DNA from 3 places in the Gryllotalpicola daejeonensis genome. Region 1 is predicted to be linked to each of the others. Evidence: predicted binding sites of a transcription regulator. Region 1 holds the regulator's gene; each other region holds the start of a gene.

What was found. Region 1 encodes LexA, which represses DNA repair genes until DNA is damaged. Its sites were predicted from a motif close to TCGAACANNTGTTCGA; they were not measured.
Region 2: a site for LexA is predicted at 2,178-2,193, ahead of ABD736_RS06680 (HNH endonuclease signature motif containing protein). Genes of this name have one in related genera too.
Region 3: a site for LexA is predicted at 1,738-1,753, ahead of ABD736_RS15625 (HNH endonuclease signature motif containing protein). Genes of this name have one in related genera too.

The regions. Positions count from the first base shown of each region.
Region 1 is NZ_BAABBV010000002.1:21,547-25,753, forward strand. Features, by position in the region: gene ABD736_RS12980 (histidinol-phosphate transaminase) at 1-592, opposite strand, end outside; gene ABD736_RS12985 (LysM peptidoglycan-binding domain-containing protein) at 634-1,044, opposite strand; gene lexA (transcriptional repressor LexA) at 1,273-1,974, shown strand; gene ABD736_RS12995 (methylenetetrahydrofolate reductase) at 1,996-2,988, opposite strand; gene hflX (GTPase HflX) at 2,985-4,207, opposite strand, start outside.
Region 2 is NZ_BAABBV010000001.1:1,344,045-1,348,251, reverse strand. Features, by position in the region: gene hrpA (ATP-dependent RNA helicase HrpA) at 1-2,054, opposite strand, end outside; gene ABD736_RS06680 (HNH endonuclease signature motif containing protein) at 2,206-3,600, shown strand; gene ABD736_RS06675 (SRPBCC domain-containing protein) at 3,725-4,207, shown strand, end outside.
Region 3 is NZ_BAABBV010000002.1:582,758-586,964, reverse strand. Features, by position in the region: gene ABD736_RS15630 (carbohydrate ABC transporter permease) at 1-264, shown strand, start outside; gene ABD736_RS15625 (HNH endonuclease signature motif containing protein) at 337-1,668, opposite strand; gene ABD736_RS15620 (winged helix-turn-helix transcriptional regulator) at 1,864-2,217, shown strand; gene ABD736_RS15615 (aldo/keto reductase) at 2,342-3,295, shown strand; gene ABD736_RS15610 (ABC transporter substrate-binding protein) at 3,382-4,207, opposite strand, start outside.

The DNA.
Region 1 (4,207 bases):
AGAACTCGGCATATGCCTCGTCGACGATCACGATGCCGGGCGCCACCTCGTAGACCGCCTCGACGACGTCGAGAGACAGAGGCGTGCCCGTGGGGTTGTTCGGCGAGCACAGGATCACCACGTCAGGCTGAGTGCGGCGCACCCAGTCGGCGGCTCGCTCAGCCGACAGCTCATAATCGGCGTCTCGGTCGCCCGCGACCCACTCGGTGCCGGTGCCGGAGGCAAGCAGCGGATACATCGAGTATGTCGGCGCGAAGCCGAGCACAGTGCGGCCCGGGCCACCGAACACCTGGAGCAGCTGCTGCAGGATCTCGTTCGAACCATTCGCCGCCCAGAGGTTGTCGCGCGTCAGGCCGTGGCCCAGATAGCCGGCCAGCGCGTCGCGCAGCTCGACGAACTCGCGGTCGGGGTAGCGATTCGCGCCGCTCACAGCCTTCGCGAGCCGCTCGAGCACGTCGGCCTGCACGTCGTCGGGGATGGGGTGAGTGTTCTCGTTGACGTTCAGCTCGACCCTGACATGCTTCTGCGGCGCGCCATACGGCTCACGGCCGCGCAGGTCGTCACGGATCGGGAGGTCTGAGAGAGACGTCACGCCTCTATCGTAGGCGGCGCCTTGACAGGCCTCCGCTTGAGCTACCTCGCGTACTGCGCGGGGATCGCGAGCGATTCGCCGGGCGTCACGACGGTGCTCTGCAGCCCGTTCATGTCAACGATTGCGTCGATCACTTCACGCGGGTCGGCGTGAGGGGCGACACGCTCGGCGATCTGCCACAGCGACTCACCTTGCGCGACAGTGACGTGCTCGACGCTGCCGTGTGCGGTCGCCGCCGACGGCGCCTGCGCGGACGCGGCCCCGGTGCTGACGCCGAACCAGAGCGCGGCGGCCAGCAGAGGCGCCGACGCCAGCGCGACCAGCGCGAGCCTGCCGCGCCGGGTCACACGGAGTCGCGAGCGAACCGCCGGGCCGGGATGCGCCGGCGTGCCGACGGGCCGTCGCACGTTGAACGCTGCCCTCGCGGACGTGTGAACAGTGAAGCTGCTCATCTCAACCCTCAACCTTCGTCACCTGGTTCGGAACGCCTGTTCGATATTTCGGACGCTTACGAACCTATCTTCGATCTAAACTTGATGCAAGCCCCGCATGATTCACGAACTTATCCACCGGTTTCGGCGACTCGCTCGAACAAATCCCCTACACAGAGGGGGTTTGTCGCTAGTGTGTGGCTCACTGGTGGAAATGCAACCAGCGACCACTGACATTGGGGATTTGACGTGACCACAGATGCCGTCAGCGCCGACACCGGCGCTGCACCGAAGCGCCGTACCCGCCGCCGCAAGAACCTCAGCGACAAGCAGCTCGCGATCCTCGACGTGATCAAGAAGTCGCTCGCCGCGCGCGGCTACCCGCCGAGCATGCGCGAGATCGGCGACGCGGTCGGTCTCGCCTCACTGTCGAGCGTGACGCACCAGCTCAACCAGCTCGAGCTCTCCGGCTACCTGCGCCGCGACCCGAATCGGCCACGCGCGCTCGAGATCCTCATCGACCCTCCGTCACCGGCCGAGCAGACCGACGACTTCGAGACCAAGGCGCCCGTCGGCGACGCGATGCTCGTTCCCCTCGTCGGGCGCATCGCCGCAGGCATCCCCATCACCGCCGACCAGCAGGTGGAAGAGGTGTTCCCCCTCCCCCGCCGCCTCGTCGGCAACGGCGACCTGTTCATGCTCAAGGTCGCCGGCGAATCGATGATCGACGCCGCGATCTGCGACGGCGACTGGGTGGTCGTGCGCCAGCAGCAGGACGCCGTGAACGGCGAGATCGTGGCCGCGATGCTCGAGGGCGAGGCCACGGTGAAGGTGTTCCGTCAGCGTGACGGCCACACCTGGCTGCTGCCGCGCAACTCGGCCTTCGAGCCGATCGTGGGCGACGAGGCGGTCATCCTCGGCAAGGTCGTCGCCGTTCTGCGCGCGGTCTGACGCTCAAGCACGTCGGGGGGCCTACGAGGCGGGCTCCCCGACGATGGCCTGCGCCTCGCTCGTGAACTCGGGCGCGATCAACTGCGCATAGCGCGCGTCGTCGATGAGGCCGACGCGCGCAAGCACGGCGAGGGGTACCTCGTGCATGTTCCGCGTGTACAGATGGATGCCTGGCGCCCCGCCTTCGATGAGGCGCTCGGTGAGCTTCGCGGCGAAGTCGATGCCGATCTCGCGCCGACCGGCCTCGGTCGGCTCGACCTCGAGCGCCACGGCGAAGTCGGCCGGTGCTTGCTCGCCCGAGAGCTCGAGATTGCGCGCCAGTCCCGCCGGTGTCGTCACGGGCGTGATCGCGGGCAGGATCGGCAGCTCGACACCGGCGGCGCGCGCGGCGTCGACCATGCGGAAGTAGTCCTCGGCGTGGAAGATCATCTGGCAGATCGCGAGGTTGGCGCCGGCAGCTTGCTTGGCGAGCAGCGTGTCGATGTCCTGCTGCCAGGAGCGGGAGGACGGGTGTCCGTTCGGGAACGCGGCGACGGCGATGGCCGCGCGCTCGCGCCCGTCGCGGTCGACCGTGATTCCCGGCGTGCCCGGAACCGCGACCTCGCGCCACGGCCTGCGCTCGTTCTGGACTGCATGGATCAGCTGGACGAGTTCGGCTGCTGTGCGGATGTCGCCGGGGAAGGCATCCTCAGGTGCGCCGACGGGCAGATCACCGCGGACGGCGAGGAAGCTGTGCACGCCGGCATCCATGAAGGTCCGCACGGTTTCGTGCGCGTGCTGCACCGTCGACCCGACGCAGGTGAGGTGCGCCATGGTCCGCACTCCGGGGTGGTTCTCGATCACGTGCTTCAGCACGTCCAGCGATGCGTCTTGCGACGAACCGCCCGCGCCGTAGGTCACCGAGACGAATTCGGGCCCCGCGGCGACGAGGCGCGCGATGCGGTCGGGCAGCTGCTTCGCGATGTGCTCGGAGCGGGCGGGATGCAGCTCGAACGAGAACGGCACCTTCCTCATGCGCGCGGAGCCGCCTCGAGGCGATACGGCTCGAACGGCGCGACGCGGCTCGGGTCGATGAGCGCCGAGATGCGCGTGCCCTGCTCGGTGTAGCTCTGCGAGGTCACGCGGCCGTGATCGTGGAGCGCCGCGATGATCTCGCCGTGCTCGTAGGGGACGAGCAGCTCGATCGGGACCGAGTGGTCGGGAATCAGGTACGCGATGCGGGCGAGCACCTCGTCGATACCCTCGCCGGTGCGGGCGCTCGCGAAGACGGCGCCGGGCACGAGTCCACGCAGCACGAGGCGGGTGTCGTCATCGATCAGATCGGATTTGTTGAACACCACGAGCTCGGGGATGTCTCGCGCACCCACCTCGCCGATGACGTCGCGCACCGTCTGCAGCTGGCTCGCCGGGTCGGGGTGAGAGGCGTCGACGACGTGCACGATCACGTCGGAGTCCTGAACCTCCTCGAGCGTCGAGCGGAAGGCCTCGACGAGCTGGTGGGGAAGGTTGCGCACGAATCCGACGGTGTCGGCCAGCGTGTACGGTCGGCCGTCGAGTGTCTGCGAGCGGCGCACCGTCGAGTCCAGCGTCGCGAAGAGGGCGTTCTCGACGAGCACTCCCGCACGCGTGATGCGGTTGAGCAGACTCGACTTGCCCGCGTTGGTGTAGCCCGCGATGGCGACCGATGGCACCTCGTTGCGGCGGCGATTCGCGCGCTTGGCGTCACGGGCCGGCTTCATGTCCTTGATCTGACGGCGCAGCTTCGCCATGCGCGAGTGGATGCGGCGGCGATCGAGCTCGATCTTGGTCTCACCGGGGCCGCGGCTCCCCATGCCGTTTCCGGCGCCGCCGACCTGGCCACCGGCCTGACGGCTCATGGACTCGCCCCACCCGCGCAGACGGGGCAGCAGGTACTCGAGCTGCGCGAGCTCGACCTGCGCCTTGCCCTCGCGGCTCTTGGCGTGCTGGCTGAAGATGTCGAGGATCACGGCGGTGCGGTCGATGACCTTCACCTTGACGACGTCTTCGAGCGCACGACGCTGGCTCGGCGCGAGCTCGGTGTCGGCGATCACCGTGTCAGCGCCGAGGTGCGCGACGATCGCGGCGAGCTCTTCCGCCTTGCCGCGGCCGAGGTAGGTGCTGGGGTCGGGGTGCGGACGGCGCTGCAGCAGGCCGTCGAGCACAACCGCCCCGGCCGTCTCTGCCAGCGCCGCGAGCTCGCGCAGCGAGTTCT
Region 2 (4,207 bases), on a different contig from region 1:
GGCTCGGCCCACGCGGGGTCGATCGCGGCGTTGACCCGCGCGAACAGGCGGCTGGTCTCGACGAGCTCGGCGCTCATCAGGGCGGTCGGCTGCTTCTTCGCGAGGGCAGAGCCGGGGAAGATCACGAAGCGCGTGCCCCGTGCACCGGCGTAGTCCTTCTTCTGCAGGTCGCGCAGGCCGAGGTGGCTGAGCAGGCCTGCGAGCAGTGACTTGTGGATGCCGTCGGGGTTCACGGCCGGCTCGCCGACAGTCAGGTGCAGTTCCTTCGCCATGCGGCGCAGCTGGCGATAGACGTCCTGCCACTCGCGCACGCGCAGATAGTTGAGAAACTCGGCCTTGCAGAGTCGCCGGAACGCGCTGGAGCTCAGTTCGCGCTGCTTCTCTTCGAGGTGGTTCCAGAGGTTGAGCAGGGTGAGGAAGTCGCTGGTCGGGTCGACGAAGCGCGCGTGCAACTGATCGGCGGTGCCGCGGCGCTCAACGGGGCGCTCGCGGGGGTCCTGGATCGTGAGGCCGGCGACGATCGCCATGACCTCACGGGTCGTGCCGTGGCGCCGGCTCTCGAGCACCATGCGAGCGAAGCGCGGGTCGATGGGGAGACGCGAGAGTTCGCGGCCGGTGCGGGTGAGCCGCAGCTCGGCGCCTCGGCCCTGTAAGGCGCTTCGCTCTTTGTTCGCGTCCTTCGGCCGCGAGTGCGCTGCCGCGCTGATCGCCCCGAGCTCCGTCAGCAGATCGAGCCCGTCCTTCACGCCGCGCGGATCGGGCATGGTGAGGAACGGGAAGCTCTCGATGGCGCCGAGGCCGAGCGAGATCATCTGCAGGATGACGGCGGCAAGGTTCGTGCGCAGGATCTCGGGCTCGGTGAACGCGGGGCGTTTGCTGAAGTCGTCTTCCGAGTACAGGCGGATCGCGATGCCGTCGCTCGTGCGCCCCGCGCGGCCGCTGCGCTGCGTGGCGGAGGCCTGGCTGATCGCCTCGATCGGCAGGCGCTGCACCTTGGCGCGCGTCGAGTAGCGCGAGATGCGCGCCGTGCCGGTGTCGATCACGTACTTGATCCCCGGCACCGTCAGGCTGGTCTCGGCCACGTTGGTGGCCAGCACGATGCGGCGACGGATTCCTGGCCGGGCGCTCGTCTCGAAGACCTTGTGTTGCTCGGCGGCGCTCAGGCGGCCGTAGAGGGGGAGCACTTCCGTGCTGTCGGCCTTGCCCTGCCGGGTGAGGTGGCCGCGGATCGCGTCTGCGGCATCCTTGATCTCGTTCTCACCGGAGAAGAAGACGAGCACGTCGCCGGGTTTCTCGCGGGCGAGCTCGTCGAGGGCGTCGAGGATGCCCTGGTTCATGTCGCGGTCGACGGCGGGGGAGCCGCTGGCCGCTGGCCGACTCTGCGAAGCCGAATGGAGACCCGGCTCGGCATCCACATCGTCGTCTTCAACGTCCTCAGCCACGAGCGGCCGGTACCTGATCTCGACGGGATAGGTGCGCCCCGAGACCTCGATGATCGGCGCCGGTGTGCCGTCCGGTTTCGCGAAGTGTTTCGCGAACGACTCCGGGTCGATCGTCGCCGAGGTGATGATGACCTTGAGGTCGGGGCGGCGGGGCAGGAGTCGGGCCAGGTAGCCCAGCAGGAAGTCGATGTTGAGGCTGCGTTCGTGGGCCTCGTCGATGATGATCGTGTCGTAGGCCGTGAGGTCGCGATCGCGGTGCATCTCGTTGAGCAGGATGCCGTCGGTCATCAGCTTGATGCGGGTGCTGCTGCTGACCTGGTCGGTGAAGCGCACCTTGTAGCCGACGGTCTGCCCGACGGTCTCGCCGAGCTCGTCGGCGATGCGCTCGGCGATGGTGCGTGCGGCGAGGCGTCGCGGCTGGGTGTGGCCGATGCGCTCACGGCCGATGCTGAGGGCGATCTTCGGCAGCTGCGTCGTCTTCCCGGAGCCGGTCTCGCCCGCCACGATGACGACCTGGTGGTCGCGGATCGCCGCCGCGATCTCATCGCGCTTCGCGCTGACCGGCAGTTCGGCAGGGAAGCGGATTTCGAGAGGGGGAGCGGTGTCGGACATGCCTCGTAGAGTCTCGCATGAGTGCGCACAAGGGCGGGCGGATGTCTTGGCCGGGCGGGCTTGTGGAGAAGTCGGCGCGCTGGGGTCGCATGTGAATAAGTATTCGTAACTACGTCTTCCAATTCGAAGTTGTGTTCGGTAGACTCGGGGCATGTCGAAGGTCGGGTCTGCCGCATGCGGGGCGCTTGCGCGCCTGGCGGGTGTGCTGCCGGTGGACCCTGCGGTTTTGACGGATGGGCAGTTGGTGCGGTTCGTGGAGCAGGTCGAGGAGGCGGGCCGGCAGATCGACGCCTTGCGGCTGGCGGCGGCCGCTGCCGTGCAGGAGCGCTCCGAGGACGGGGCGCCAGATTCTCTGGCCAGGCGGTTGGGATTCAAGACCGCCGCCGGGGCGATTCAGGGTTTGACCAAGAGTTCGGGCAAGGAAGCTCAGAAGCTCGTCGCGCAGGCGACCGAGTTGAAGAAGCTGCCGGCGGTCGAGGCCGCGGTGCTGGACGGGCGGATCGGGCGGGAGGCGGCGGCGGCGATCAGCTCGGAGCTCACGAAGGCCGCCGGGAAGGATCTCGGCCGTGCGGATGCCGTTCAGGTGGCCCAGGTCGAGGCGGAACTCGTCGAACTGGCAGTGACCGCGGGCGCGGATGAGGTGAAGGCCAAGGCGGCGGAGAAAGCCGCCCTGCTGGATGTTCGGGTCGTCGAGGACACGGCGGCGAAGGCGATGGCGGAGCGGTTCTTCGCGGTCGGCCCCACCATCGACGGCGCCGCGAAGGTGTCCGGCCTGCTGCCAGCCGGGCACGCCGCCGTCATCCGCGGGGTCTTCGACGCGTTCATCAACCCGAAAGGGAAGAAGACCGTCACCTTCACTCCCGCCGACGAGCAGCTGCCTTCTGATGGGCGCACGGCCGGGCAGAAGCGGGCGGACCTGTTCCGGGATATCTGCGCCGCCCAGGCGCGCTCGGCCGAGGTGCCGGAGATGGGTGGGGACCACCCCACCGTGTGGATCTCCACCACCGTCAAAGAGCTGCAGTCGGGTGAGGGGTTGGCGTTCTACGCCGGCACCCCCGAACCCGTGCCTGTGGCTGAGGCCGAGCAGGCCGCCTGCGCGGGCGGGATCCAGACGGTGATCTTCGGCGACGACGGGCAGGTGCTGCGCCTGGGCCGCAGCGTGCGCGGGTTCACCCGCCGCCAAAGGCGCGCGATCGCCCTGCGGGACGGGGGCACCTGCCTGATCCCGGGGTGCACGGTGCCCGCGCAGTGGTGCGAGGTGCACCACGTGATCAGCTTCAAGGACGGCGGCAACACCGACCTCGACAACGGCGTCCTGCTGTGCTGGTTCCACCACCACGAAATCGACACCGGACCCTGGCACATCCGCATGATCAACGGCACCCCCGAAGTCCGCTACACGCACGGCGGGCGGGTCATCGACTGGACAACCGCCGGAGATGGCACAGCCGCACGACTCAAACAGCACGCCGGAGCACCACCCGGAGTGCCACCCGGAGCACCACCAGGGACACCGCCCGGAGCACCAGAACCACGCGGCGAATAGCCCGGAGCGGAGCCGCTGGAAAGTGTCGTCCGGGCCATCGAGACGGCGCGCGGCAGGCGAGTACCGCTGTGAAGCTGAGGCGCCCGGACTAGTGCGCCCGCCGCGACCGGCGGAACATGGGGGCATGTCGGTGCCTGAGTACAGCTACGTGACCTACATCCGTGCGACCGCCGAGCAGGTGTGGCGTGCTCTCACCGATGCCGACGTCACGGCCAGGTTCTGGGGCCATGCGCAGGTGTCTGACTGGAACGTCGGCAGCCGAGTCGAGCATGTGCGTGTCGACGGCTCGGGAGTCGTCGATGCCGCAGGCGTCGTGCTCGCCGTCGAAGCGCCTACCCGGCTCTCGTTCACCTTCGGCGAGCCGAGGGAGGTCGATGACCCGACCATCCAGCAGAGCGTGGTCACGTTCGACATCGACGAGTTCCGCGACATCGTCCGCGCCTCGGTCACCCACAGTGGCTTCGCCACCACGGCGGATCGCGACGCCATCAGCGAGGGCTGGCCGACGGTGTTCGCCAACCTCAAGACGCTGCTCGAGACCGGCGAGGTGCTGCCGACACCGCCGTGGGAGTTCCACGCCGTGAGACGTGCCGCCCAGATGGCGCGG
Region 3 (4,207 bases), 560 kb from region 1:
GTGTTCATCTTCGAGTTCCAGGCCAGCTGGAACAACCTGCAGGCCGCGCTCATCTACTTGAACGCCGGCAGCGTGCACCAGTTCACGGTGCCCTTGGGGATCTCGTATGCCATGACCCTGTTCAGCCCCACCAACGGCGGCCACGGCGACTATCAGTACGTCATGGTCGCGGCCCTGCTCGTCACGCTGCCGATGCTGATCATCTTCGCCTTCGGCCAGCGCTACTTCGTCGAGGGCGTCGCGACTCAGGGCCGCAAGGGTTAGCGCCCCCGGCCAACGGACGGGTCGACCGCGCCAGGAAGATTCCGCTGTCAGGGCAGAGCTCTGCCACTCGTTTCAGGTGGCGGTGCTGAGGTCGCGTTTCGGGGTGTGGATGGCCTTGATCCATTCGGTGGCGTGGCTTCCGAAGGTCCAGCGGATTTCTGGTGTTCGGTCGTCGCCCATGCGGAGTTGGTAGGGGCCGGTGTCGATGTCGTTGTGATGAAACCAGCACAGGAGGGTGAGGTTGAGGATGTCGGTGGGTCCGCCGTCGCGGTCGGGCCGTATGTGGTGGACCTCGCACCACCTGGCGGGCATGGTGCAGCCGGGGATGATGCAGCCTTTGTCTCTGACCGCGAGGGCTTTGCGCTGCCAGACGGTGGCGCATCGTTTCGTGTCTCCGAGGTTGAGGATCTTCCCGGCCGAGTCGATCTGGACTTCCTGGTATCCGCCGGTCTCGGCGATCCGCTTGGCGGTCTTCGCGCTGACGGGTTCGTCTTCCCCGTCGATGCGGGCGGCCCCGTGTCCGGTCTCGAAGTCGTCCTTCGGCACCACGACCAACACCGTGGGGTGCGAGCCGCCCATGGTGGGAGTCTCGGGGGCGCGGGCGGCGGCGGCGAACACGGCGTGCATCACGTCGGCGCGCTTCTGGTCCGGGGTGCGCGTGTCCGTCGGGGGCTCGGTTTCCGTGGCGGTCAGCATCGGCTTCTGCCGGCCGTCTTCCACGTCGTTCGAGTCGTCGGCAGCGTTCGGGGTGAACATCACCGATGCTCCGGCGCGGGGGTTCACGTACGCATCCAGCAGCGCCCGCACGGCGGCGGCCTGCTCCACTGGGAGGGCGCCGGAGAACTTCACGAGGCCGTCTTTGGCGCGTCCGAGGCGGAAGAACCGTTTCTCGACGGCGGCTTTCTCGACGGGTTCGACCCCGTCCGGGTCCAGCACCAGCGCCCACGCTTCGGCGGCTTCCACGACCGCGGTCGCCGGGAGCACCTTCGAGAGGTCCACGAGGTTCTCGCACGCGGCTTCCACCAGTGCGGTGTCGGCGCGGTCCGCGGCCGGCAGCAGCGGCTCCATGATCGCGACCGCCTGCGCCCGCCCCAGCACCCCGGCTTCGACCGCAGCCTCAAGCACCGCGAACTTCGCCAGCCGGCGCGCCTCGGCCACCCGCTCCCGGGCATCTTTGGCCGAAGTGCGGGTCACGGTCTCCAGCGCACCCCAGGGCCTCTTCGCCCCGAGCTTCCTAGCCAGCGAGTCCTCACCCAGCGTCTCGTCGGTGCGATTGTCGAACTCGCGCGCCACCCCGAGTCGCAGCCCGTCCAGCACCCGCCCGGCCTCCTCGACGGCCTGTGCGAACCCGACCAGCGGGTCATCGGTCAGCACAGCAAGCGACACCGGCAGCAGCGCGCTCACGCGCGCGAACGCCTCGCACCCGCTCTGCCTGTCTGACGCCATGTGCCCCCCGATCAACGCTAGACCGAGTGTAACAAATATTCGAATAAACCGGAAAAGCAGTCGGAAAAAGCGCCTCAAAAAACGCACAAAGATTCGATCAACAGGGGGCATTGCGACAGCCGGTTCTTCACATGCCGGAGGTAGAGTGCGACGGTGAGTCAGCCAAACGAACCGACCAATCTCGGACATGCGCGCGTCTGCTCGATCGCCGACGCGCTTGAGCTCGTGGGTGAGCGCTGGTCGCTGCTCATACTGCGCGAGCTCGGGTTCGGGGTGCGGCGCTTCACGGACATCCAGATCAACACCGGCACCCCGCGCGAGACGCTCGCTCAGCGCCTGCGGAAGCTGGAAGAGGCTGGGGTCATCGAGCGCCACCGGTACTCCGAGCGACCGCCACGCGACGAATACTTCCTGACCGCTGCCGGCGAAGAGCTCGGCCCGGTGCTCGCCGGGCTGCGCACGTGGGGCGAACGCCACGCGACCCCGCTCGTGCGGAAGGTCGGCTGAGGCCGACTGAACGCAGCTGCTGCCACGCGTGCCGACTAAGTTCGGATTCCTGACTTACTCTGTTACGGTGGGTCAGCGCAGTCGGTTCGATTCTGAGACCGACAACCGTTCGGAAGGAATCCACATGACCTGGATCGCATCATCGGCAACAGAGCGCCGCGCTCAGCTCGGGCGGTTCCTGCTCGGCACCGGCGGAATCGGCGGCATCGCCGTCGCGACCGGCCCCGGCCTCGGGCTCGACGAGGCAGCTGGGCTCGCACTCATCGACCGCGCTGTCGCCGAGGGCGTGAAGGTCATCGACACGGCCGACGTCTACACGGGTGGCGAGAGTGAGCGCGTCGTCGGCGTGTGGAACCGCAGCCACCCGGACGCCGACGTGCTGATCCAGACCAAGACCGGCATGACCGCGGCCGGGCCGAACCTGAACCCCGAGCGCATCGGCCGCCAGCTGCAGCACAGCATCGACGTCATCGGCCGCGTCGACCTGTATGTCGCTCACACCGTCGACCCGAACACCCCATGGGCCGAGTCGCTTCCTGTCTTCAGCGACGCCGTCGAGCGCGGAACGATCAAGGCGTACGGCCTCTCGAACGTCGACGGCCCCACACTCGCCGCCGCGCTCGAGACCGCCGACCGGCTGGGTCTCGCGCGCCCAGAGGTGGTGCAGAACCAATACTCCCTGCTCGCTCGCGCGGACGATGCGGAGGTTCTCCCGATCGTCGCGAGCGAGGGCCTCGCCTACACCCCCTTCTCGCCGCTCGCGAACGGGCTCCTAGCCGGCCGCTACAGCAACGGCGAGCGACCGCAGACCGGTGACCGTGCCAGTGTCGCTTCGTCCGCCGCACCGTTCCTCGACTACGAGACCGCGATGGCGAAGGTGCGCGCGTTCGACGAGCTCGCCGCCGCCCATGCCGTCTCGCAGGCGGCGCTCGCGATGGCCTGGCTGTTCCACCACCCCCTCGTCACCGCCCCGATCGTCGGGGTGAGCAAAGAGCATCACTGGGCAGGCATCCTCGATGGCCTCGCCCTCGACTGGAACGAGAAGCTGGCAGCCGAGGTCGAGGCGATCTTCGGCTGAGGCGAGTGCCTTTAGTGGCCCGCGCCGACGTCCGCGTCCGGAACGGGAGACGCAAACGTCGGCGCGGGACGCGCAAGCAGAGCCCCCTACTTCGTCGCCTGCTGGTATGCCCGCAAAGCAGAGGCCTGCGCCTTCTTCAGGGCGTCCGCCGGTGTCGCCTTCCCGAGCAGCACCGACGAGATGACGTTCTGCAGCTCGGTGTTGATCTGCTGGCCCGCGGGTGACGCCCCGAACGACTTCCCATCGCCGACGATGTCGTAGTAGGTCGAGATCGCCTGATCGAACCCGGCGTTGCCGCTCGGCTTCACATACTGCGAGCGAAGCTTCTTGTCGATGCTCGGGCTGCCGGTGAACAGACCCGTGTTGATGCCGCCGGGGGTGCCGGCGATCGTCTTCGCGCGAGCCTGGCCCGCGGCATCCCACGCGCCCTCACTCACCAACGAGGTCGCCCACGCACACGCGGCGTCCTTGTTCTTCGCCGCGGTCGGGATGACGAACGAGGTGCCGTTCGCGACCGTGAACGGCTTGCCGTCAGAGGCATAGAACGGGACGGCGGCGAGGTCGATCTTGTCTGCGTAAGGCGTCAACACGTTGACGTACCACTGGTTGTCGACCTCCGCCCCGACCTGGCCCTTGGTGAACTCGTTGTCGGCGCCGAACATGTCGAACGAGTCCGAGAAGCTCTTGATCTTGGCGTAGCCGCCCTGGGCGTCGGTGATCTGCTTGAGCACCTCGAGGCCCTTCTCGTTCTTCGGGTTGTCCAGGGTCGGCTTGCCGTTCTCATCGGTGAGCTGGCCGCCGTAGCCGAGGATCCACAGCCCCGGCTGCCCGCTCGCGACCGGGTTGAAGCCGAGCACGGTCGGGTTGCCGCCCGACTCCTTGTACATCTTCTTCGCTGCGGCGATGAGCTCG